4 regions of the Sporosarcina sp. Y352 genome follow, and region 4 is predicted to be linked to each of the others. Evidence: riboswitches for the same ligand, from Rfam matches in the RefSeq annotation. Region 4 holds a riboswitch; each other region holds the start of a gene.

Region 1 (5,832 bases), on a different contig from region 4:
CCTGCAGGACAAGAACACCTCCATGTAGATGCTGGAAAAGCATTAATTGAAGTGTTTAAGGCTGCTCCCAAAACAAGATTAATTGTTATAGGTGGTGCAGGTAGCTTGTTTGTAGATGAAGCTAAAACCATCCGCCTAATTGACACACCCGAATTCCCTAAAGAATACTTTGCAACTGCTTCCAATCAAGGACAGAACTTACTAGATCTGCAAAAGACGAGTGGAGTTAAATGGACATTCATTAGCCCAGCAGCATTCTTCAATCCTGAAGGAAAAAGAACGGGTTCGTATCAAAAAGGAAAAGACAATTTAATGGTAAATTCAAAAGGTGATAGCTACGTAAGTTATGCAGATTATGCAGTCGCAGTTCTTGATGAAATCGAGAATCCTCAACATATAAATGAACGTTTTACTCTTGTTTCTGAAGCAGAATAACTAAGTTTTGGGAGATGAGTACTATGCCAAAAGAAACCAAGAAATCTGGAATTGAGATTGGAATATATACCTTCGGGGATCTTGGTCCAGATCCTCAAACAGGAAACACAATTAGTATTCAACAGCGCCTTCATGAAGTAATGGCGATTGGAAAGTTGACTGAAGAAGTCGGACTTGATATTTTTGGTGTCGGTGAGCATCATCGCTTGGATTATGCAGTATCGGCTCCGCCAGTTGTTCTTGCAGCAGTGGCACAAAACACAAAGCGTATTAAATTGACGAGTACAACGACTGTTTTGAGTACGGTCGACCCCGTTCGTCTATTCGAGGATTTTGCAACTCTGGATTTGATTTCGAATGGCCGTGCTGAGATTATTACAGGTCGTGGTGCATTCGTAGAATCCTTTCCGTTATTCGGCCATGACTTAAACAATTATGACGAGCTCTTCGATGAAAACATTCGACTTCTCCAACAATTGAATGCCAATGAAATCGTCAGTTGGAATGGGTCATTCCGTTCGCCTCTAACTAATTCTATGATTGCCCCCCGGCCTGTTCAAGATAAACTGCCGATTTGGGTTGGTGTCGGTGGCACACCTGAAAGTGCAATACGAGCAGGCAAACTTGGAACTGGTTTAGCATTAGCCATACTTGGCGGCGACCCAATTCGTTTTAAGCCACTTGTTGATTTGTATCGTCAAGCAGGCAAAGATGCAGGGCATCTTGAAGAGGATTTAAAAATAGCTGTAACTGGACACACGTATATAGCAAAGACTTCACAACAAGCAAAAGACGATTTCTATCCCTACTATGCAAATTACTGGGGGTACGTGAACAAACAACGTGGAATGAGTACGAGAATTTCTCGTTCTGATTTCGACCATATGGCCAGTCCCGAAACCGGACTATTTGTTGGCAGCCCTCAGCAAATAGTCGAGAAGATTCTTCACCAACACGAATTATTTGGACACCAACGCTTCATTGCACAAATGGATATCGGAGGCTTGCCGTTTTCTTCAGTCGCAGCAAGTATTGAAATGTTAGCAACAGAAGTAGCTCCAATCGTTCGACGGGAGACCACTAGATAAGGTTATCCTTTGATCATCTACCTCTTGAAACATACCAACTATTTGATGACGTATTAGAAATGACTTTACTAATTAAGCAACATATAATAGCATAATAGTATTAGATGAATGGGGAGATTACTTGCTCTCCATTCTTTTTAAATTGCACCACTTATTTATAAATATCATAAGCGTTTTTGTAAAAGCCATTAGTTCTCCAATGTTTATTTTTTCATCAACTTTATGGGCCTCTTCCAACTTCCCAGGACCATAAATAACTGTGGGAATCCCTGCTTCGCCTAGCCATCCTGCATCTGTTACTGTTCTTGACATGCCGATGATTACGGGACTTTTTTCGGTGTATTCATGACAGTATGCTAGAAGTTGAACGGCCGCATGCCCCTCATTCATTTCAAGTGCAGGGAATATTTCCCCGCGTTCTTCAATCATCGATTTTCCACCCCAGCGATAGTGAATGGGATTTTCTCTTAACCACGGATCAGCTTTTGCTACATGGTTTAAATGTTCTTCGATTTCATTTATCACAGATTGATAGGTTTCATTCGGATAAAAGTGAACGGTGATCCAAAGCCGGCATTCATCCGCTACAAAAGCCGCGTGTCTTCCGCCTTCTATAACTGCAGGATTGATGGTGTTGCTACCAGGTGCAAAACCTGGATATTTTTTTGTCACGGCCCAGTGACGCTCTAAATCTTGTAGCCCGGCAATTACTTTCATCATCTTCTCAATCGCACTGGCCCCATTAATGTTTCCGCCCGCATGAAGCATACTCATCCTCATTGCATCATGGTAAACTTCCTTACTTTTAATCGTTATCCAGCCGGTTATTACACCGCCCTGGCCATGAATTTGGCGATCGCTACTATCGACGACGAGTGCAAAGTCTGCTGTATAGCCTTTTTCCATGCACGAAAGTGTTCCAGCTTCTCCTGCTTCCTCCCCAATGACAGTCTGAATCTGCAAATCACCTTTCAGTTCCACACCTAGTTCGTTTAATAATTTTACGGCTAGTAAAGTCGCTGCCACTGCACCTTTCATATCGGAAGTTCCTCGTCCATATGCATTTCCATCTTTAGTTGTCAGTTCAAAGACAGGCACAGTCCATTCTGTTTCATCCCCAACTTCCGCAACATCAATATGACCATTAATGAGCAAGCTGTTAAACAGAGCTCCATCTGTCCCTTTTTTTATGCCTACCACGTTTGGATCACCAGGGAACACATCCCAACTGACTGTATCGAATTTTTCTTGTTTTAAAAACTCTTGAATATACTGCTGCACCCCGGCTGTATTTCTTGCGGGAGGGCTGATTGTCGGAAAACTAACGAGATCTGCAAGTAATTGCAATAACTCCTCTTGACGTTCATCAACTAAGTTGCTAATACTATTTTCCATTTCAATCATCCATTCTTTATTTAATTTTTAGTAAAGTAAATCCGTACTGGATAGATTTCAATATTGAATTCGGTGCATTAACAGAGCGAATGCGCCGAAGCGTGTATGATGGGAAATCCCTAGTTCATTGAATTTGCGATGGAACAGAAAACAGCCGCCTTCCATAATCGGAAAGCGGCTGTTTTCTACGTAGTTACATTCATTTGATGTAGAGTTCAGTTGCTTCCCTACGCTAGCATAAACTAGATCAGGTTCGAAGGGTTTACATGCATCATGTGTCTCAGCCAAATTGGCTCCCCTAGCAGACTTCTATTCAATTCGTGTTTTCTTTATGATTAAGCCAAGAACGAGGTTCATAATGCATCCGTTCGTTCTTCCTCTTCAGGAAGATATTGCGTTAATCCAATATTACGCTATCCGTTCTTTATTTTCGTTGTGTATCCTAACTGTTCATTAGATAAAAACGATGCTTTGGAAGCAATCTCCACAAGTTGCATAACTTCATTTTTCGCCCAATGGCTATTTGGAATATCCGTAAATTTTGCGGCAGTCGTGACTTCTTCTGTTTAACAGCTTGAACTTCCGCCTCGTTAGTTGCTAATACAACAGTAGCTGACGTTGGTAAAGCCACTATTAAGGTCAAAGCCAAAAAAAGTATGTGCTTTTTCTTCAGGATTATTTAAAGTCCTCCACTAGTTTATATTAATAACATAATAGTTATAGTTAACTATTATTACAACACTTTTGGATACTATTTTGGGATTCCTCCACAGGTGTCTGCTGAGATTATGACACCGGTGCCAACACCATAGCAATTCGGAAAAATAGCAAATCAATGAAGATGAGACACCAGTCTATAATCATTGACCTTGGTTACTCCTGAGTGTTAGGGTTTTCTATTGCCAACTCATTCGGCAAACTACAAAGGAGGAATTGCAATGACACAATTGATACAACAGGAAATTCATCTAGCAAATCGGCCCACTGGAATGCCTACCAAAGAAGACTTTACCTTTGTAAAAAGTTCAGTTCCCTCACCAAAAGTAAATGAAATTTTAGTACGGACGCTTTATTTGTCTGTAGATCCATACATGCGTGGAAGAATGCAAGATGCCAAGTCATATATTTCTCCATTTGAATTGAACAAGGTCATTTCTGGGGGTGTCGTGGGTGAGGTGGTTGAATCCCAGTCGGACGCCTTCAAACAAGGTGATGTAATTACTGGAAATCTCAGCTGGGCTGAATATACCGTAGCCACTGAAAATGAAATTCGCAAAATAGACCCTAAGTTGGCACCTATTTCAACACATTTAGGTATTCTCGGTTTGACAGGTTTAACTGCTTATTTTGGATTGCTTGATATCGGAAAACCTCAAGAAGGTGAAACGGTCGTCGTTTCTGGTGCTGCCGGGGCTGTTGGTTCAGCAGTTGGACAAATCGCGAAAATCAAAGGGGCAAAAGTAGTAGGTATTGCTGGTTCAGATGAAAAGATTGACTACTTATTGAATGTACTCGGCTTTGATGCGGCTGTGAATTATAAAAAAGAAAGTTTTTGGACAGACCTTAAAAATGCCGTTCCTGACGGAGTAGATGTCTATTTCGATAATGTCGGCGGGGACATTTCAGACGCTGTTTTTACTATGCTAAATCGAAATGCCCGTATTCCTTTATGCGGATCAATCTCTTCCTACAACGCAGAAGGAAAAGATGCTGGACCACGTATTCAATCGGCTATGATTAAGACGAGCGCTATGATGCAAGGCTTCACCCTTGGCGATTTTGCTACTGATTTTGAAAGAGGGTTTACTGACTTAGCTAAATGGCTACTGCAAGGTAAATTGAAATATGAAGAAACAATTGTTGAAGGTTTTGAAAATACACCAGAGGCATTCCTTGGTTTATTTAAAGGAACGAATCTAGGTAAGCAACTTGTAAAAGTGGCTGATCCTAAATACGCTAAACTTTAATAGTTCATCTGAAATTGCTTGACCTGCAACACTTATATGCTATAAAAAAATTCCTCAAGCAACTACATGAGGAGTTTTTTTATCAAGCACAAAATCAGGAACTAGTCACCTTAAACTGACCTAGTTCATTTCAAAACATATTCTGCTAGCACGCTTTGTACTTTATAAACATTCAAGGATTTATTGAATTTCTTTTGAATTGGTGCAGAACTTCCCGATAGCCAGATTTTCAATTCCGCTTCGAGATCAAACGTTCCTGCAGTTTCAATTGAGAAATGTACAACACTTTTATATGGAATAGAATGATATTCACTTTTCTTTCCTGTGACGCCCTGTTTGTCCACAAGAATTAGACGCTTATCCGTAAATATCAACAAATCTCTAATTAATTTATATGCATGCTCCACTTTTTCAGTTGGTGTAAGTAAATCCTTCATTTCCTTCTCTACTTTGCTTACATCAATTTCAGATGCATTCCCCATTATTCCATCAAAAATACTCATTTTTATTCCTCCTGTTTATCCTTAATCAGTATAAGTCCACATTTAATTTGTTCGTACACCTTCCCTCCACCATTCCCGGGGGGTGCCATGCACTCGCTTTTATTCTCAATTATACATTGCTCAATGATTCAACAATAAGTTAGTCTTTCCTCCACCAAAATTCCTCATACAACAAAATTCCGTTTTTTCAATCAAAATACGTGATTGAAAGGATAGATTAGGCTATGCTAAAGGAAGGTATTTCCTAACATTAAAAGGAGTGATGGATATGATCAGTCAACGACTAGCAGAAGCACTCAATCAGCAAATGAACAATGAATTCGACGCTGCACAATCTTATATGGCAATGGCTGCTTATTGTGAACACACTAATTATAGTGGCTTTGCCAATTATTATCTTCAACAAGCCGAAGAAGAACGTTTTCACGGTATGAAGATTTACAA
Region 2 (5,832 bases), on a different contig from region 4:
TCATATCGTAAATCATATTGGCCGTAGCGGGTGCCAATAAAATACCATTTCTGAAATGACCTGCCGCAATATACATATTTTCTTTCCCGGGAACCTGTCCGATATATGGCAAATCATCAACTGTTTTCGGACGCATGCCTGCCCATCTAGACAGGACAGGAAGCCGGGAAAGGCCGTGTATAAAACCTTCGGCAATGTCTTTTAGTGCCAGGTTTCCGGCATACGTCGTCTGTAAATCAAATTCATCTTGTTCCATCGTCGCCCCGACGACAAGTGTCCCATCCGGGCGGGGCACAATGTAACAGCCTTTATGGAAAAGTGTATAAGGCAATTGCATACCCATCGCATCGAGTTGCATGCATTGTCCTTTCACTGTAGTTATTTGAAGTGCGGGAATGAGCCTTGCACTCGCTGCTCCGCCTGCAATGACTACGTGTTTTGCAGTAATCATGGATGAACCATTAGTTATCTGATAGCCGTTATGCAAATCTTTGATGCTATCTGCATAGAAATGCTCTGAAACAACAACGCCCAATTTTTTAGCTGCTTCACAAAATGCGAGACAAGTTTTTTCAGGATGAACATGGACATCATCTTCAAATAGGTAAGCACCGAAAGCAGGAGATGCGACATATGGAATCCGTTCGCAAACTTGCACGGCTGAGAGATAGGCGGCATCATTCCAGCGGGATAAGGCAATCCGTTCTTCATCCGAACGGGCAAGTTGGATAATGCCTCCGGTCGTATAACCGATGTCACCGCCAAAATTACTAAGGAATTTCTTATACAGTGCTTGGCTATCACGCGCGAATGAATAAAACATATCATTCAGGTATTCAGAGTGTGCACCGAGCATACCTCCCGCCGCTCGGGTAGTACCCTGTGCAATTTCATTCTGTTCGAGAAGGTGTACGGACAAGCCTTCTTTCGCTAAGTAATAAGCGATGCTACAACCAATAATACCGCCGCCAATGATCGCTACATCAACGCTTTGCGACATAGCTTGCCTCCAGGTAAGCAATTGCTGCAACTTCGGGATTATCGCTTCCGAAAATCGACGACATTACCGCAACGCCTGAAACGCCGCCTTGGTTCAATTGTGAGAGATGGTGCGGTTGTATACCGCCGATTGCATAGACCGGAATCGGAAGTGAAGCAGTCATTTGAAAAAGTTCGATCGTTCCGCGCGGAATCAAACCTTCTTTTGAACCCGTTTTGAACAAATGACCATATAATAGCCAATCAGCACCGGCTTCATATGCGGCTTTTGCTTCCGCCAGTGAATGGACGGATTTGCCGAATGAAAGGTCAGGGAAGTCAGTTTTGGCGGCTGATAGTGGTATATGTCCGGGGAGCTGCACTTTTTTCAGCCCCATATTCGAAGCGATTTCCATCGAACTGTGGACGATGATTTTAGTGCCGTCGAATCCATTGAATGTTAATTGTTGAATCAAATCAATCACTTCCGAATCCGATTTTGACTTTTCACGTAAGATGACAGCGTCGATAGCCGATTCGATTTTTAATAGTGTATTGACCAATTGCGTATTATCCATCCGGTCATTTGTTACGGCGATCACTTTCATCAAATTCCTCCTTTTCGAAAGATATATACGAGTGCAATAAAGAATCCCATTTAATTCGCTTTGGAGTACGGATTATATATCGCTTGGCGCTCTGGGGATGCCTCTGGCCGTGAGCCTGGATAAGCGCTTCGCATCCAGGCTCACGGCTTCGGCTACCCCTTTGCCGCGCCTTCACTGGAGTGTCCATTATTGAGAGAGATTTAATTCAGAGTGTACATTTTATAACGCTTGGCGCTCTGGGGATGCCTCTGGCCCTGAGCCTGGATTAGCGATTCGCATCCACAAAGAGCGCCACGTCGCTGGATTGACTTATGCCTGTCGGGACTAAACGGCGCCTTGCGCTTTTCTGAATACAAAAAAACCACTTTCCTGGTATGGAAAGTGGTCTGTCATTGGCATTTGAATGCACTGAAAAGAAGACACGCCACTTCCCTACGCAGGTACAAACCCGTTCAGGTGATAAGGGTAGCGGAGTGGAACTCGTTTCTCAGTCCTTTAAAAGGATTCCCCTAATGGTCGAATATGTTATGAAATTGTCAATCTAAGAGTAGCATAGCATGACACTTGAAGGAATGAAAGAGCGAATAATTAAAATTAGTCGTCTAAGTGGACGTTGTGATGTACTTGTTGAACATCTTCTAAATCATCCAATGTATCAATCATTTTTTCGAATTGTACTAGTGCTTCTGGTGAAAGTGTCAAATCATTTTGTGCAAGCATTGTTATTTCCGCAACGGTAAACTCTGTAATACCGGCACTTTTAAGAGCTTCCTGAACAGCATGGAATTGGTCGGGAGCTGCATATATAATGACGGATTCATCCTCATCCAAGATATCACGCACTTCGACATCGGCATCCATTAACAGTTCGAGAATGTCATCCGCCGATTTACCTTCAAGTCCGATAACGGCTGTCGCTTCGAACATATAGGCAACTGACCCGCTAACGCCCATGTTTCCGCCATTTTTACCGAAAGCAGCACGCACTTCCGATGCGGTGCGATTGACGTTGTTTGTCAGTGTGTCAACAATAACCATTGAACCATTCGGTCCGAACCCTTCATAACGAAGTTCGTCAAAGTTTTCTTCTGAACCGCCTTTAGCTTTTTCAATCGCGCGGTCAATAATCGCCTTTGGGACACTATATGTTTTCGCGCGTTCTACTACAAATTTAAGCGCTTGATTCAATTCTGGGTCAGGCTCGCCTTGCTTAGCCACTACATAGATTTCACGCCCGAACTTCGCGTAAATACGGCTTGTATCTGCATCTCTTGACGCTTTCTTCTCTTTGATATTATTCCATTTACGACCCATAAAGTTCCACTCACTTTCGAATGTGCATTGAATTACTAGAATAAGTATACAACAAATAGGGATATATAGACGAGTGGGAATTTTAAAAAGTGGGCTGTATGGGGAAGAAACTTTGCAGGCAGTCGATCAGTTACCATAAACCGTCGAACAGTATCCACGATTAGGCTAGCAAAAGTGCATCCAAGTCTATAGCACGAGGCGTTTGGTGGGATGAAACCATGACCTATCTCACGATAATAAAAAAATTATTGTTTCTTATTGTAAAAGTGACTTATACTAATGATGGAACTACATTTTCTTATGGAAGGAAACGTGGACATGAAACTTATTTATAAAGGGAAAACCAAAGATGTATACGAATTGGATGGCAGCAATGTCCTGCTGAAATTTAAAGATGATGTTACTGGAGAAGACGGAGTTTTTGATCCGGGCGCTAACACAGTTGGGTTGACGATTGAAGGTGCGGGTCAATCCGGGCTGCGCATGACCAAATTCTTTTTTGAGAAAATGGCTGAGAAAGACATTCCGACACATTACGTCGATGCCGATATCGATGAAGTGACTCTGACGGTTAGATCCGCCAAAGTTTTCGGACAAGGTCTTGAAGTCATTTGTAGATACCGTGCAGTCGGAAGTTTCTTACGCAGATACGGCGCGTATTGCGAAGAAGGACAGCCTTTGGACGCATTCGTTGAAGTAACGCTCAAAGATGATGATCGTAACGATCCGCCGATTAACAAAGATGCACTCGCGCAACTTGGATTATTGACAGCGGAGGAATATATTACACTTGAGGCATTGACGAAAGAAATTTCAGACGTAGTCAAAGCTGAACTTGCAGTGAAAGATCTGGATCTGTACGACATTAAACTTGAATTCGGACGCGACAGTGAAACAGGCAACATCATGCTGATCGACGAAATTTCAGGCGGCAATATGCGTGTCTACAAGGATGGTATTTATATCACACCGATGGATCTAGAAAAACTCATACTCGCGTAAATGAAAATCGCTGACAACTCCATGGAAATGGGCTGTCAGCGGTTTTTTTGTGAAATCAAATAAGTGTACTTTATGAGTACTGTAAGATAAAGTTTGATAAAGAGGACAATATATATCTACATTAGATAATAAAAGAGGCGAACTTTATGCAAATGAAAACTGGCGTTGAGCAATCTGTTTATGCGATTCTGATGTTAAATATGCTGCCGGATAGGGCAGTCCTACCAGGAGAAGCGATTAGTCAGCAACTGGGAACCTCACCAACGTATTTTCAGAAAATGTTGAGAAAACTGGTCAGTGCAGACTTGATTACCTCCGTGCCGGGTGTAAAAGGCGGTTTCAAATTAAAGAAAAAGCCTGAAGAGATTCGAGTATATGATATTTATTTAGCTATTGAAGGGCAGCAATCCTTGTATTCTGCGAGCGGTATCCTTGACGACATGCTTGATTTGGAAAAAGAAGATAGATGCTGTTTGTTAACGGATTTAATGGAAGAGGCTGAATCGGTTTGGAAATCTGTACTGAAGCGTGAAACAATCGCATCCCTGTCAGAGGGAATTCAGACAGAGCGCTTTCAACAGAACGTGGATTCACTACAAGAATTGATTCGCGAAAAAATGGTCTTGTAAGAGCAAGGAAAAGAGGGAGAAAAAATGATTAAAGGTTTAAATCGCATTAATGAGCTAGCTAAAAAACAACGCGAAGAAGGTTTGACAAACGCTGAAATGGTCGAACAAATAGTATTGCAACAAGACTATTTGCGAGAAATTCGTGGTCAAGTTCTCAACACCGTTTCGGGCATTACTGTAATCGATCCACTTGGAGAGGACGTTACACCTGAAAAGATTCGTCAACAAAGAAAAAGAGATGGAGAAGGGACGATAAAGATATGAGATTAAGCATACTCGATCAAGCTCCTATAACGAGCGGTAATACTGCGCCTGGTGCTTTGAAAAATGCAGAAGAGCTGGCAATCTTGGGAGATGAATTAGGCTATCACCGTATGTGGATGGCAGAACACCACGGTACAAAAGCATTTGCAAGCTCAGCACCTGAAGTAACGGCAGCTCATTTGGCCGCTAAAACGAAAAAAATTCGTATCGGTACAGGCGGTGTGATGATGATGCATTACTCACCGTTGAAACTCGCTGAAGTATATAAAACACTAAGTGCTCTTTCACCAGGAAGGATTGACTTTGGTGTCGGTCGTGCGGCTGGAGGCGATAACCATTCTATCTATGCGTTATCCGAAGGGCGCCAGCCGATGGTCAACGATATGTATGAAAAGTTTGAGACAGCACTGCAATTGATCAACGATGAAGTGCCTGAAAATAACTTATACAATAAAACAATTGCAACACCCTCTCACGTTGTTTTACCGGAAGCTTGGCTACTTGGTTCGAGTGGCAATAGTGCCGTTCAGGCAGGACGAATGGGTGTAGGGTATTCATTTGCACAATTTTTCAATGGCGGCATGACGAAAGAAATTTTGGATGCTTATAAAAATAACTTTGAGCCATCGGTATTCCTGGAGAAACCAGAAATCAATGTATCCTATATGGTAACGGTAGCTGAAACGAAAGAAGAAGCGGAGTTCGAAGCAGTCCCTCAGGACATTTCACGCTTATTGCTGAGGAGGGGGCACTTGGGGCAAGCATTAACGCCTGAAGCAGCTCAAAATTATCCGTTAACAGAAATGGACCGCATGACGATTAAAGAGAATCGCAGTATTCATTTAGTGGGAACCGCAAAAGAAGTAGCACTGCGATTGCAGGAAGAGCAAGAAACTTACGGATTTGATGAAGCGATGATTTGTAGCATTCCCCACTCGCAAGAGAAGCGTTTAAATGTGTATCGTTTATTGGCGAAAGAACTAATTTAAGTTTGATGAGCGCTGTTAATTCCATTGATTGGAGTTAGCAGCGTTTTG
Region 3 (5,832 bases), on a different contig from region 4:
TTAAATAATGCTAAATCATCGTGTTTACCATGTTCCGTCCTCTGTTGTTCGTCCACTCTATTCGCAGTCGGCTTGACCATTTTACGCTCAACATGCATCGCATTCGGATAGACCGAACGAACTTTTTCCATTGGAAATAAAACCGGCGTTTCATCCAGCAATTTCACGAAAACATAATCCTCACTTATAGGATGCAATAAGATATCTTCCATCGTACCTTCGACCGTCCGCATATCATGTTCCGGTTTCAACTCACGTTTTTCAATAATGGTGTGTCCATCAGCGTCCATATCGACAATGAAAAAACCTTTTTTATGATGTTCTTCTGAAATCGAATATTTCATCGGCGAACCTGCAAAACGGACTGACTCATTCAATACATAATGCGCCTGATGCAAATGACCAAGTGCCGTGTAATGGAACGGTTCAAAAAGATGTGCCGATACGTATTCCGCACCGCCAATCGCGAGTGGCCGTTCCGAATCACTTGTGTTGTCTTCGCTTTCTCCATGAGGTGTTACAAACGCATGTCCAACAAAAACGTGTCGCGCACTATTTGACATCTGGGAGCGAATCCCTTCTATCACTTTTTTCATCGCGTCATTATGATTCGCAATCGTTTCATCTCCATGTATATGTTTCACGACGGAAGGATCTGCAAATGGAACCAGGTGAAAATGGACTTCGCCGAATTCATCCGTCAAAACGACCGGCACAATAACTTTCGTCAGTTGACCGGCTATATGATAACCGTTTGCTCGCATCAATCCGCTGCCAAAATGGAGACGCCCAGGACTATCATGGTTACCGCTAATAGCGAGGACCGGCGTCCCTAGTTCTATGGTGATTCGTTCGAGCACTTCATCGAGCAACGCAATGGCTTCTGTTGGCGGTACTGCCCGGTCATACAAATCCCCTGCGATGACGACCGCATCGGGCTTCTCCTCTATGATTGCCTCTATAAATTGGTCAAGAACATACCGTTGTCCGTCTGTCATGTAAATGCCTTGAACAAGCTTACCTAAATGCCAGTCTGCAGTATGGAAAAACTTCACTGTCATTTCCCCTTTCAATGATCTTTTCTACTACTTTACAGGACAAACCGAGAAAAATGAAACATGCATTCCTTTTTTCAATTCCAAAATTAAGGTTGACCTCCCAATTTTTCTATGCTTATATTAGAGATGAATCCAATTTCATAAGATCCACCGCTAGGGGTGCTCTAACAGAGCTGAGAGAGGCATGTGTCTTGACCCTTATAACTTGAACTGGTTAATACCAGCGTAAGGAAGAGGTGCTGACACAATATTTCTGCCAGTCTGTTTTTGCAGATACAATTGACAGTCTACAACCCACTTCTTTTTCAAGGAGTGGGTTTTTTGGTTGGCTATCAATTTTAGGGAGTGTTGGAGAGATGAAGTTTACTGACCGCTTACTGGAAAAAATAACACCAATTTGGAGACAGAATCACAGCCATCCGTTCGTTCAAGGGATTGGCAATGGTACCCTAGACCCCGATAAATTTAGATTCTACATGGTACAAGATTATTTATATTTGATTGATTATGCAAAAGTTTTTGCAATTGGTGCTGTAAAAGCCGACGACTTGGAAACAATGGGCAAGTTCGCTACGCTACTTGATGGCACACTGAATACAGAAATGGCACTACATCGTAGTTATGCGCTCCGGTTCGGTATTTCTGAACATGAACTAGAAAATGCAAAGCCCTCTCCTATCGTGCTTGCCTATACGCACTACATGTTACATGTCAGCCAAAACGGTACTGTCGCCGAAGTTATGGCTGCACTTCTTCCATGCGCGTGGAGTTACTGGGAAATAGGTAAAGAGCTAAATGCGATTCCAGGTGCAGCTGAACATCCGTTATACGGTGATTGGATACGCATGTATTCGTCCGAAGATTTCGGCGACCTCGCAATCTGGTGTATCGATTTGATGAATAAATCTGCAGAAGGAAAACCTGAACATGAACTATTAAAGCTCGAAGAAATCTTCCTTAATACAACTCGCTATGAATATATGTTTTGGGATAGTGCCAATACGAAACAGATGTGGCCCGAGGTTGAAAACTCCAATGTTATCGTTTGACAATGTATCATTCGCTTATCATTCAAGCAACAACATACTGGAAAATCTATCATTTAATGTACTACCCGGTGAATTCATTTCAATAATCGGGGTTAGTGGTTCCGGTAAAAGTACCATCTTCCGACTTGTAACAGGATTAGATGAACCTACTTCTGGCACCATTTCACTCGATGGGGTTCAAAACAACCGCCGCCTTGGTAGCGTCGGTTATATGCCGCAGCAGGATTTACTTCTGCCTTGGCGCACGATTTTAGAAAATGCATGTCTCCCACTTGAACTAAAAGGGATGAAACAGCAGTCTGCAAGCAATCAGGTATTACCGTTATTAAAGGAGTTCGGTCTTGGCGGTACAGAAAAAAAATATCCGGCAGAACTTTCTGGCGGGATGAAACAGCGAGTCGCTTTTTTGCGCGCTGTCCTTTCCGGAAATTCCCTTCTCCTGCTGGATGAACCATTTTCTGCATTAGATGCGATAACTAAGTTATCAATGCAAGAGTGGCTAATTGATCAATGGAAGATACATCAATCTACTGTGTTATTCATTACACATGACGTTGAAGAAGCGCTATTTTTATCAGACCGTATTTTCCTGTTAAGAAATGAGCCGGTGACTTCATTCGAAGAAATCAGAGTTCCACTTGAAAGGCCTAGAACAAGAAGTGATTTACATCGAACGGATTTGCTTGAGCTAAAGGAACAATTGCTAAATACGCTACGTAGGGAGGTAATGCAATGAAAAACATTACCCCCCTTCTGATCATTGTATTATTCGGTAGCATCTGGGAGCTAGGTGCAAGACTTTACGATAAACCATTCATCTTGCCTTCTCCTATTCAAATTTTAATCCGTTTTTGGGAGCTAAAAGAAATACTGTTGTTAAAGCACTTACCGATGACTTTGCTAACAATTATCATCGGACTAGTCATTTCAATTATTTCAGGAGTTGCAATCGCCGTTTGGATGTCTTCCAGTCCCAGAGTTCGAAAAGCGCTCTATCCGATTTTAATATCTTCACAAATGATTCCTATTATTGCACTTGCACCTATTTTTGTACTCTGGTTCGGATACACAATTTGGAGTAAAGTCGCAGTTACAGTACTCATCACCTTTTTCCCGATTACTGTAAATACATACGACGGGCTATCTTCTGGAAGTAAAGAAATGCGCGAGCTTTTTTTAACAATGGGCGCAAAAAAACAGGATATTTTCTTGAAATATTCTGTTCCCACTGCCCTACCCCACTTCTTTTCAGGATTGAAGATTGCCGTTACACTGAGTGTGATTGGCGCAGCAATCGGGGAATGGCTCGGGGCGCAGGCTGGTCTTGGATACTTTAGTCGCCGAATGATGACGCAGTTCGATGGTGCAGCTGTATTTGCACCTATTCTTGTACTGACCTTCGTTGGAATTACATTTTTCATGGGAATCACATTCATTGAAAATCGACTGTTAAAATGGAGGACTAAAAATTGAGGAAAATCATATTATCCCTATCATGCATCGCACTTATTTTACTGCTGAGCGCTTGTAATGCAGAAAAAGACAATAAAGTAAGCATCATGCTCGACTGGTATCCAAATGCGGTTCACAGTTTCTTGTATGTCGCACAGGAAAAAGGCTATTTTAAAGAAGAAGGAATTGTAGTTGATATTCAATTTCCTGCAAATCCAACAGATCCCATTAATCTTGCAGCCGCTAGTAAAGTAACTCTGGGAATCACCTATCAACCGGATGTCATTATCGCAAAATCCGAGCAGAACATAGATGTTAAATCGGTCGGAGCCCTAGTCCGATCTCCGCTTAATCATGTCGCATTTCTAAAAGAAACCGGGATTAAAACACCTAAAGATTTAGAGGGGAAGACAATTGGTTATACAGGGATTCCACTGAACGAAGCCATTCTCCAAACAATGATGGAAGCGGACGGAGCCGATTATAATAAAACGAAAATGGTAGACGTAGGATTTGAATTGAATTCATCACTCGTTTCGAAAAGTGCAGAAGCTGTAATTGGTGCATACATCAATCATGAAGTACCCCTGCTCGAATTTGAAGGTTACCCAACTGGGGTGATTGATCCTACAGATTACGGCGTACCCTCGTTTTATGAGCTTGTTGTCGTAACGAGTGATGATACATGGAAGAAAGATCAGAAGAACATTGAAGCATTTTGGCGAGCTTCTGCAAGAGCGTTTGATGATATTGAAAAAGATCCTGAAGCAGCACTATCGATTCTATTGAAAAATCAGGATACAGCCAATTTCCCACTCGTAGAAGAGGTTGAAAAAGAATCTCTGTCAATTCTACTGCCCAAAATGAAAGCTCCTCATACATTTGGGGAACAAGATGAAGAAACATGGAAAGTAACTGCCGAATGGATGAAGGAATATGGATTATTAAAGAAAGATGTAAATCTAGATGGTATTTTTATTAATCTAAAATGACAAAAGCGGCCCGAACTTTCCATTTGAAAGTTCAGGCCGCTTTGTAGTCTATTGGTCATTCAAACCATTAAAAATCATGTCCGTGTTCCATTTCAACATTTTTATATACGTATCCCCATCTTCACCTGGTTTCCCTAAGGAATCTGTAAATATTTTCCCTTTAATTGGCACATTAGTTTCGCGAGATACCATTTCCATGCTTCGGGGATCGACACTCGTTTCTAAAAATAAGCCCCGAGCATTTTCGCTTTTAATTGTAGAAATGATATTTGTCAGCTGTTCAGGAGTTCCTTCATGATGTGAATTGATTTCCCAAATGTAAGCCGCACTAAAATCATACGCATCTGAGAAATACTTGAACGCACCTTCGCTAGTTACGAGTATACGGTGTTCTTTAGGAATTTCATTCATTTTTTGTATAATCTCTTCATGAAGGGCTTGAAGTTCAGCACTATAAGCATCCGCATTAGCATCATACTTAGCCGCATTATCTGGGTCTAATTTCTTCAATGCGTCACGGACATTCTCTGTGTACTTTATGCCATTTCGTACATCGAGCCAAGCATGGGGATCTTCTTCCCCTTTATGGTCCTCCGAATTGAGGAGCATCGGCTTAACTCCTTCACTTACACGATATACTGGCGCATCTTCGCCCGACTTCCCGGCCGTTTCCATCAATTTCGTAAACCATGCATTTCCTTCTTCTAAATTTAGCCCATTATAAAAAACAACATCCGCATCTGTCGTCAAAACGACATCTTCCGGAAGTGGATCGTATTGGTGTGGGTCTGATCCAATCGGTGCCAGACTTCGAACATCAACCAAGTCTCCTCCGACATTTTTTACAATATCGTAGATAATTGAATACGTTGCAACAACCTGCAGTTTTTCACCCTTCTCTTTTGGAGCAGACGTACCTTGGCCACATGCCGACAAAAAGACTCCTACAACAATCATCGTAACCAGCATAATATTTTTTTTCATAAAAAAACTTTCCCCCTATTTTGAATTTGCATTTAAGAAACGGCTGATTTTTGTTTATTTGTTCGAATAGCCCGCCACAATAGTCCTTGTTTCGGTGATAATATAAACGCTGTAAAAAATAATGCAGTTGCGACGAGTACAATCGTTGCGCCAGAAGCGAGATTGTACGTAAAACTCAAATACAAACCGATGACCGCTGAAATCGTTCCACATATTGCTGATAAGAAGATCATTGAAGATAGTCGGTCAGTCAATAAATAAGCTGTAGAAGCAGGTGTAATGAGCATCGCAACTACT
Region 4 (5,832 bases):
AAGCAATACGAACAATACGCAACAACCAAATTCCCCGACAAACGAATTGTAATACTAACATGCATGGATACGAGATTAACTGAATTGTTGCCTAAAGCAATGAACTTGAAAAATGGCGATGCCAAAATTATTAAAAGCGCCGGAGCAGTTGTCACCCACCCTTTCGGCGGTATTATGAGGAGCCTCCTTGTAGCAGTTTATAATTTGCACGCGGATGAGGTTTACATTGTTGGCCATCATGATTGCGGAATGAGTGCAGTCGATACAACTAATATCATGGATAAAATGGTCGACCGTGGTATTGATAAAAACATATTTAACACCCTTAGATATTCTGGCGTTGATATGGAAGAGTGGCTACACGGTTTTGGAGATGTGACCGAAAGTGTTAAGATGAGTGTCGATGCTGTTCGGAACCACCCCCTTATGGATAAAAAGGTTGCCATACATGGACTTGTTGTCCATCCTGACACCGGGAAACTTGACATCATTGTAGATGGTTATAATTTCCACGCGGAATAATAAAAATCTCGACCTATTTCCCGGGAAATAGACAAAAGCCGATTCCTATTTCACAGGAATCGGCTTCTTATTTTAGAAGTAAGTTTCCGCAAAGCGGTCTTACCCTTTCAAAAGTCATTTTCAATTATTGCGTAGATATAATGATCTTCCCAGACACCATTGATGTAAAGAAGTTTACGCAGTAAACCTTCCTGATAGTACCCGGACCTCTCTAGCACTTTTATCGATCCGCTATTGCGCGGCGATACATATGCTTCGACCCGATGCAATGCAACTTTTTCGATAGCAAAAGCAGTGACTAGTCGAACAGCCTCTGTGCCTATCCCTCTGCCTGTTGAATATTCATCAATCGAATATCCTACAAAACCACTGGAGAAAGGAAGTCTTTTAATACCATAAAGCGAGATATGTCCAATCAGTTGACTCGTTGTCGAATTAAAGATGCCGAAGTTGTATTCTCTACGGTCCCTCATCTGATAAATCGCCTCTCTGATTTTATCCCTTTGAGCAGCAACAGTAAAATAACTGCTTTCGTGCCGCGGTTCAAAAATGGACCAGTATTCTCTATTAGCTGTAAGTAACTCTGTAAATATAAAAGCATCATCTTCAGTCAATATCCGTAAGTAACAGGTTTGCCCTTCAAGCAAAATCAATTCATATTCACCCTTTTACCGAAGTAAGTTCCAAGAACTCCTCAACATCTTTAATACACAATGTTACACCTTTTTCCCAAAATGCTTGTTTTGAAATATCTTCTCCTAGATGTTTCATCGCAAGATCTTCAACACTCATAATTGCAGTATCCTGTAAAAGCGCTATATATTTCTGTTCAAATCCTTCTCCAACTTCCAGAGCTTTTGCATAAATGCTCAAGGAGAACAAATAACCAAACGTATACGGAAAATTGTAGAACTGTACTCCTGTAATATAGAAATGGAGTTTCGATGCCCAGAAATGTGGGTGTACCGTATCAAGGGCATCTCCATAAGCTTCTTTCTGCGCTTCTACCATTAAGTCATTCAACCTTGCGGCAGGAACATTTCCATTTTTCCGTTCTTCATAGAACCTTGTTTCAAAGAGGAATCTAGAATGGATATTCATAAAGAATGCAACGCTTCGCTGAATTTTATCTTCTAACAAAGCGATCTTTTCATCTTTAGTTTCAGCCGCTTTAACTGCAGCATCCGCAACAATCATTTCCGCAAATGTTGAAGCCGTTTCGGCCACTCCCATTGCATACTGTCGATTCATCCAATGGACAGGACGCAACGCATAAGAATGGAATGCATGACCAAGTTCATGTGCAAGCGTCGCAACATTCGACATTGTTCCACTATAAGTCATAAAGATACGTGATTGCTCTGACATCGGCATACCTGTACAGAATCCACCCGGTCGTTTATTTGGTCGGTCTTCCGCCTCTATCCAACTCTCTTCAAACGCAATTCGTGAGAATGATTCAAGTTCCGGACCGAATTCGCCAAAGTGTTTTAATATGAATTCTGCTCCTTCCTGATAGGTCATCTTCTTTGTAGATGTTGTAACCGGTGCATCCATGTCATACCAGTTCATCTTATCAGTACCTAGCATTCTCGCTTTGGCGTTCAAGTATTCCACGAAAGGTGCTTTATTTTCGCCAATTGCTCCCCACATTGCATCCAGCGTCTCTTCACTCATTCGATTGCGGAGCAGGGGTTCTTTCAATACGGAATCCCAGCCGCGTTTCTTGTATACTTCCAGTCTAAATCCTGCAATATGATTTAAGGCAGATGCAAAGAAGTCTTCTTTTCCTTGCCATGCTGCTTCCAATGCTTCAAATGATTGTTTTCGTATGGATGCATCTGCATGTGAACTTAGATTATTCGCCTGCCCAACAGAAAGTTCTTTTTCTTCTCCGTCAAGTTCAATTTTTATCTTAATATCACCGACCAACATATCGTACAATTGTCCCCACCCATGATAACCATCTACACTCAAAGAAGTGATAATACTTTCTTCTTCTTCGGACAATTTCAATTCCACTTCTTTGCGCCATTCATTCAGTACGAATGCAAATTCTTTTAATTCATCTGATACCATAAGCCCATTCCATGTATCTTCATCAGCTTTAGCAAGTGTTTGTTGAATGATAAGCCAGACTGTTGAGAAGCGTGCCCCTAGTGAAGCCGTTTCCCCTTGCAGTTGCAATGCTTTTTTATCAGTCGTGTCAGCCGCGAGGAAACAGCCAATGACAGCGCCTGCCTGCGACATATTAAGTGCTGCGTCAACCAGTGATTCAATAAGATTTGCAACGGCTTGTGAATCGGTTGCAGACTGGGGAACTGGAAATTTTGAAGCTGTTTCTTCTAACGAACTGATTTTCTCCTTTACACCATCTAAGTGTGTCCGCAATTCGTTTGATTCACTTCCACCTTTGAAGAAAACGTCAAGATCCCAGACTTCCGAATATTTTTTAAGCGCCATATTAATTCCCCCTTCACTTCATTCTAAATCTTCTAAAAACACCATTTAATTATAACATGAATCTTCGGTATGCGAAATTATGCAATTGTGACGGAAGGTTCATACTTTCCTTCGCAGGGTACAGCTTTCCTCTGTATACTATTCAGTAGGGGGATTTAAATATGTTTAGAATACTACTCATGGTACTTTCACTCATTGCAGTTATTGTTGTCAACGCAACTGCAAATATATTACCTATCAATGGAAAAACAACTGGTGAAATCTCAAATAGTTTACCGGTATTATTTACACCAGCTGATTATGTCTTTTCAATATGGGCAGTTATATATATGCTAATGGCTTTCTGGTTATATGGCTTCATACGGAATAAGGCAAACGTTGAACATGCATTGTTCAACCGTAGAGCAGTTTTTTTTGTAATCAGCTGTCTTTTTAATATCGCTTGGATTCTACTTTGGCATTTCGGTTATTTTGAATGGACGATTGTTATCATATTAGGACTTCTGTTAGCGCTATTGTCCATTTATTTTACCTACTCCAAAAAAGATAATTCCTTTTTCGGTAGGGTTCCAATTGCAGTCTATCTTGGATGGACTTTTGTCGCAGCAATTACAAATATCAGTTATGTCCTTACTTTGCATGAGTGGAGTGGATTGGGATTAAGTACCCCATTATGGACCGTCATTTACTTGACCATTGCTACTGCAATTGCTCTTCATTACCTATACTATTATGCAGATATTTCTCTAGCTCTCGTCTTTGTTTGGGCATTTATCGGTATCGCTGTAAAAAATGGTGTAAATGAGTTATTTGTTACTACCGCAGCTCTGTTTCTTGCAGCCGCCATTATCGGCCTCCTGGTCATCAAAAGAAAATCGTTTGCAACCAAATAAGAAACCGCCATTCTTCCATAAGGAAGGACGGCGGTTTCTTATTTAGGCTCAAGTAGCCGGGGTGCTGTAGTAAATAATATGGACGCAACGATTGCCGTCAATATAATTGCAGGGATCATATAGGAAGCGTTATAAACAAGAGAATATAACCAGACAGGCTGTCCTTCAGGCGCATAGGAAGCAAAGAAAACAATTCCACCGATGAAGTGAATCAGGTATCGTAGAAGCCCCCCTATGATTGTCCCAACGACGATTGCGGCAACCACTGAACCATTCTTACCTTTTGTTTTACTACTTAACAGCCAGGCTAGTGTTACGCCTGCCAAACCCACAACGGCATAAGCCACGAAATAATCGAGCGCCGCCTGAACAGGGTTTAATACATAGCCCCCTGTTACCAACTGCAGCAGTCCACTTACAAAACCTGTGAGCATACCGCCTGCAATTCCCCAGCGGAATGCCATAACAACTACCGGTAGCATTGACAACGTAACCGATCCGCCTTGAGGCATTGAAAATCCGATTTTATCTAGAACAAAAGAAATTGCTCCTAAAATAGCAACCTCAAGTAATAATTGAAGCCTTTTCCTATCCATCTCAAACTCTCCTCCTACCTAGTTGTAGCGCAGGATGTGGGCATAAAAAAAGACATCCCGGATAGAATGGGACATCAAATATGTCAGTTTCCATCCACATTCCTACGCAAGAATAATCTTACAGGTTCTAAGGGTCAGAACTTCATGTCCAATCTCAGCCAAAACAGGCACCCCTTGTGGTTAAAGTTATTCAAATGTCTATTTCATTGTATAGGAGGGTAATCCTATAAGCAAGATGATTAACAGACATAGTGATTTTCCTATATAGTAAAAGTTGAACGGAGGAATCTACATGACAAACAGTAAACTATTAGCTGCTCTATGCTATTTTAGTGTCTTCTTCTCCCCTTTGCTTCTTCCCGTCATTGTTTATTTGGTTACAGATGATCGAGAAGTGAAATCCCATGCAAAACGTTCCTTAGTTTCACACCTTGTTCCTGTCATCCTCCTTATTGCTACAATTGTCATATTTTCTTTTTCAATGTTTTCCTTTACGGAAAGTATCAATGGAATGCCGAGCACAAACTTCGGATTTTGGCAACTTACGCCATTCTTATTCATGCTTATCTATGGACTACTGCTTATGGCCATTCTAGTATGGAATGTTTTTCAAGGTGTTAAGGTATTGAGATGAATGTTTACTAAACCTCTATTTCGGGAAAATGATAAATATATGCTTTTACTAGGAGTGATTATTTATGAAGATTGGAAAACTTTTGAAAACCGCTATGAAATTTGCGCCCATTATCTACCCGATTGTGAAAAAAGCCATGTCAAGCAAAAAAACAACAGGTACAATAAAACCGAGAAGATAATAAGATGGTCTACAAACATTTTTATGGTTTGTAGACTTTTTTGTTCCGTTCATTATGATATAGTATGATATAGAAAAGAATGCACGGTAGAAAGGACTTGGAAATAATGATTGCAAAAACGGTAGAGGAAATTGAAGCTTTAAAAAAAATCGGCAAAATTGTAGCCGAAATCAGAGACGTGATGAAAGAAGCGACAATCCCCGGTAAAACAACAAAAGAAATTGATGACATAGGCGGACGTCTCTTCAAAGAGAAAGGCGCAATTTCAGGACCGATTGCAGAATATGACTTCCCTGGAAATACATGCATTAGCGTCAACAGTGAAGTTGCGCATGGCATGCCAGGTTCCCGCGTTATAGAAGATGGAGATCTCGTTAACATCGATGTCTCCGGTTCATATAATGGATACTTCGCTGATACTGGTATTTCTTTTGTCGTCGGTACGCCTGATGAAAAGAAACAGCAGCTATGTGATGTAGCTAAAAGTGCATTTGAGCGTGCAATGACGAAGGTCAAAGCCGGTTCCAGTTTAAATCAAATTGG

Evidence for each region. Region 4 has a riboswitch for thiamine pyrophosphate ahead of thiT (energy-coupled thiamine transporter ThiT). Riboswitches for the same ligand answer to the same signal wherever they lie in the genome.
Region 1: it holds a riboswitch for thiamine pyrophosphate, as region 4 does, so the genes downstream of both, AC1TO6_RS02560 (acetylornithine deacetylase) here and thiT (energy-coupled thiamine transporter ThiT) in region 4, are expected to answer to the same signal.
Region 2: it holds a riboswitch for thiamine pyrophosphate, as region 4 does, so the genes downstream of both, AC1TO6_RS10255 (thiamine phosphate synthase) here and thiT (energy-coupled thiamine transporter ThiT) in region 4, are expected to answer to the same signal.
Region 3: it holds a riboswitch for thiamine pyrophosphate, as region 4 does, so the genes downstream of both, tenA (thiaminase II) here and thiT (energy-coupled thiamine transporter ThiT) in region 4, are expected to answer to the same signal.

What each region holds. Positions count from the first base shown of each region.
Region 1 is NZ_JBXCJE010000001.1:485,564-491,395, forward strand. It holds gene AC1TO6_RS02550 (NAD(P)-dependent oxidoreductase) at 1-435, shown strand, start outside; gene AC1TO6_RS02555 (LLM class flavin-dependent oxidoreductase) at 459-1,523, shown strand; gene AC1TO6_RS02560 (acetylornithine deacetylase) at 1,641-2,918, opposite strand; TPP riboswitch at 3,126-3,228, opposite strand; gene AC1TO6_RS02565 (NADP-dependent oxidoreductase) at 3,857-4,885, shown strand; gene AC1TO6_RS02570 (PH domain-containing protein) at 5,011-5,388, opposite strand; gene AC1TO6_RS02575 (ferritin) at 5,657-5,832, shown strand, end outside.
Region 2 is NZ_JBXCJE010000005.1:100,364-106,195, reverse strand. It holds gene thiO (glycine oxidase ThiO) at 1-1,000, opposite strand, end outside; gene AC1TO6_RS10255 (thiamine phosphate synthase) at 984-1,586, opposite strand; TPP riboswitch at 1,999-2,107, opposite strand; gene AC1TO6_RS10250 (YebC/PmpR family DNA-binding transcriptional regulator) at 2,181-2,900, opposite strand; gene AC1TO6_RS10245 (phosphoribosylaminoimidazolesuccinocarboxamide synthase) at 3,219-3,902, shown strand; gene AC1TO6_RS10240 (RrF2 family transcriptional regulator) at 4,049-4,531, shown strand; gene AC1TO6_RS10235 (DUF896 domain-containing protein) at 4,556-4,795, shown strand; gene AC1TO6_RS10230 (LLM class flavin-dependent oxidoreductase) at 4,792-5,784, shown strand.
Region 3 is NZ_JBXCJE010000001.1:309,945-315,776, forward strand. It holds gene AC1TO6_RS01630 (exonuclease SbcCD subunit D) at 1-1,055, opposite strand, end outside; TPP riboswitch at 1,204-1,307, shown strand; gene tenA (thiaminase II) at 1,415-2,107, shown strand; gene AC1TO6_RS01640 (ABC transporter ATP-binding protein) at 2,094-2,843, shown strand; gene AC1TO6_RS01645 (ABC transporter permease) at 2,840-3,580, shown strand; gene AC1TO6_RS01650 (ABC transporter substrate-binding protein) at 3,577-4,551, shown strand; gene AC1TO6_RS01655 (metal ABC transporter substrate-binding protein) at 4,600-5,535, opposite strand; gene AC1TO6_RS01660 (metal ABC transporter permease) at 5,568-5,832, opposite strand, start outside.
Region 4 is NZ_JBXCJE010000014.1:32,777-38,608, forward strand. It holds gene AC1TO6_RS17980 (beta-class carbonic anhydrase) at 1-522, shown strand, start outside; gene AC1TO6_RS17985 (GNAT family N-acetyltransferase) at 630-1,175, opposite strand; gene AC1TO6_RS17990 (M3 family oligoendopeptidase) at 1,183-2,985, opposite strand; gene AC1TO6_RS17995 (tryptophan-rich sensory protein) at 3,147-3,878, shown strand; gene thiT (energy-coupled thiamine transporter ThiT) at 3,917-4,474, opposite strand; TPP riboswitch at 4,557-4,659, opposite strand; gene AC1TO6_RS18005 (magnetosome magnetite crystal formation protein family) at 4,767-5,108, shown strand; gene AC1TO6_RS18010 (hypothetical protein) at 5,173-5,289, shown strand; gene map (type I methionyl aminopeptidase) at 5,396-5,832, shown strand, end outside.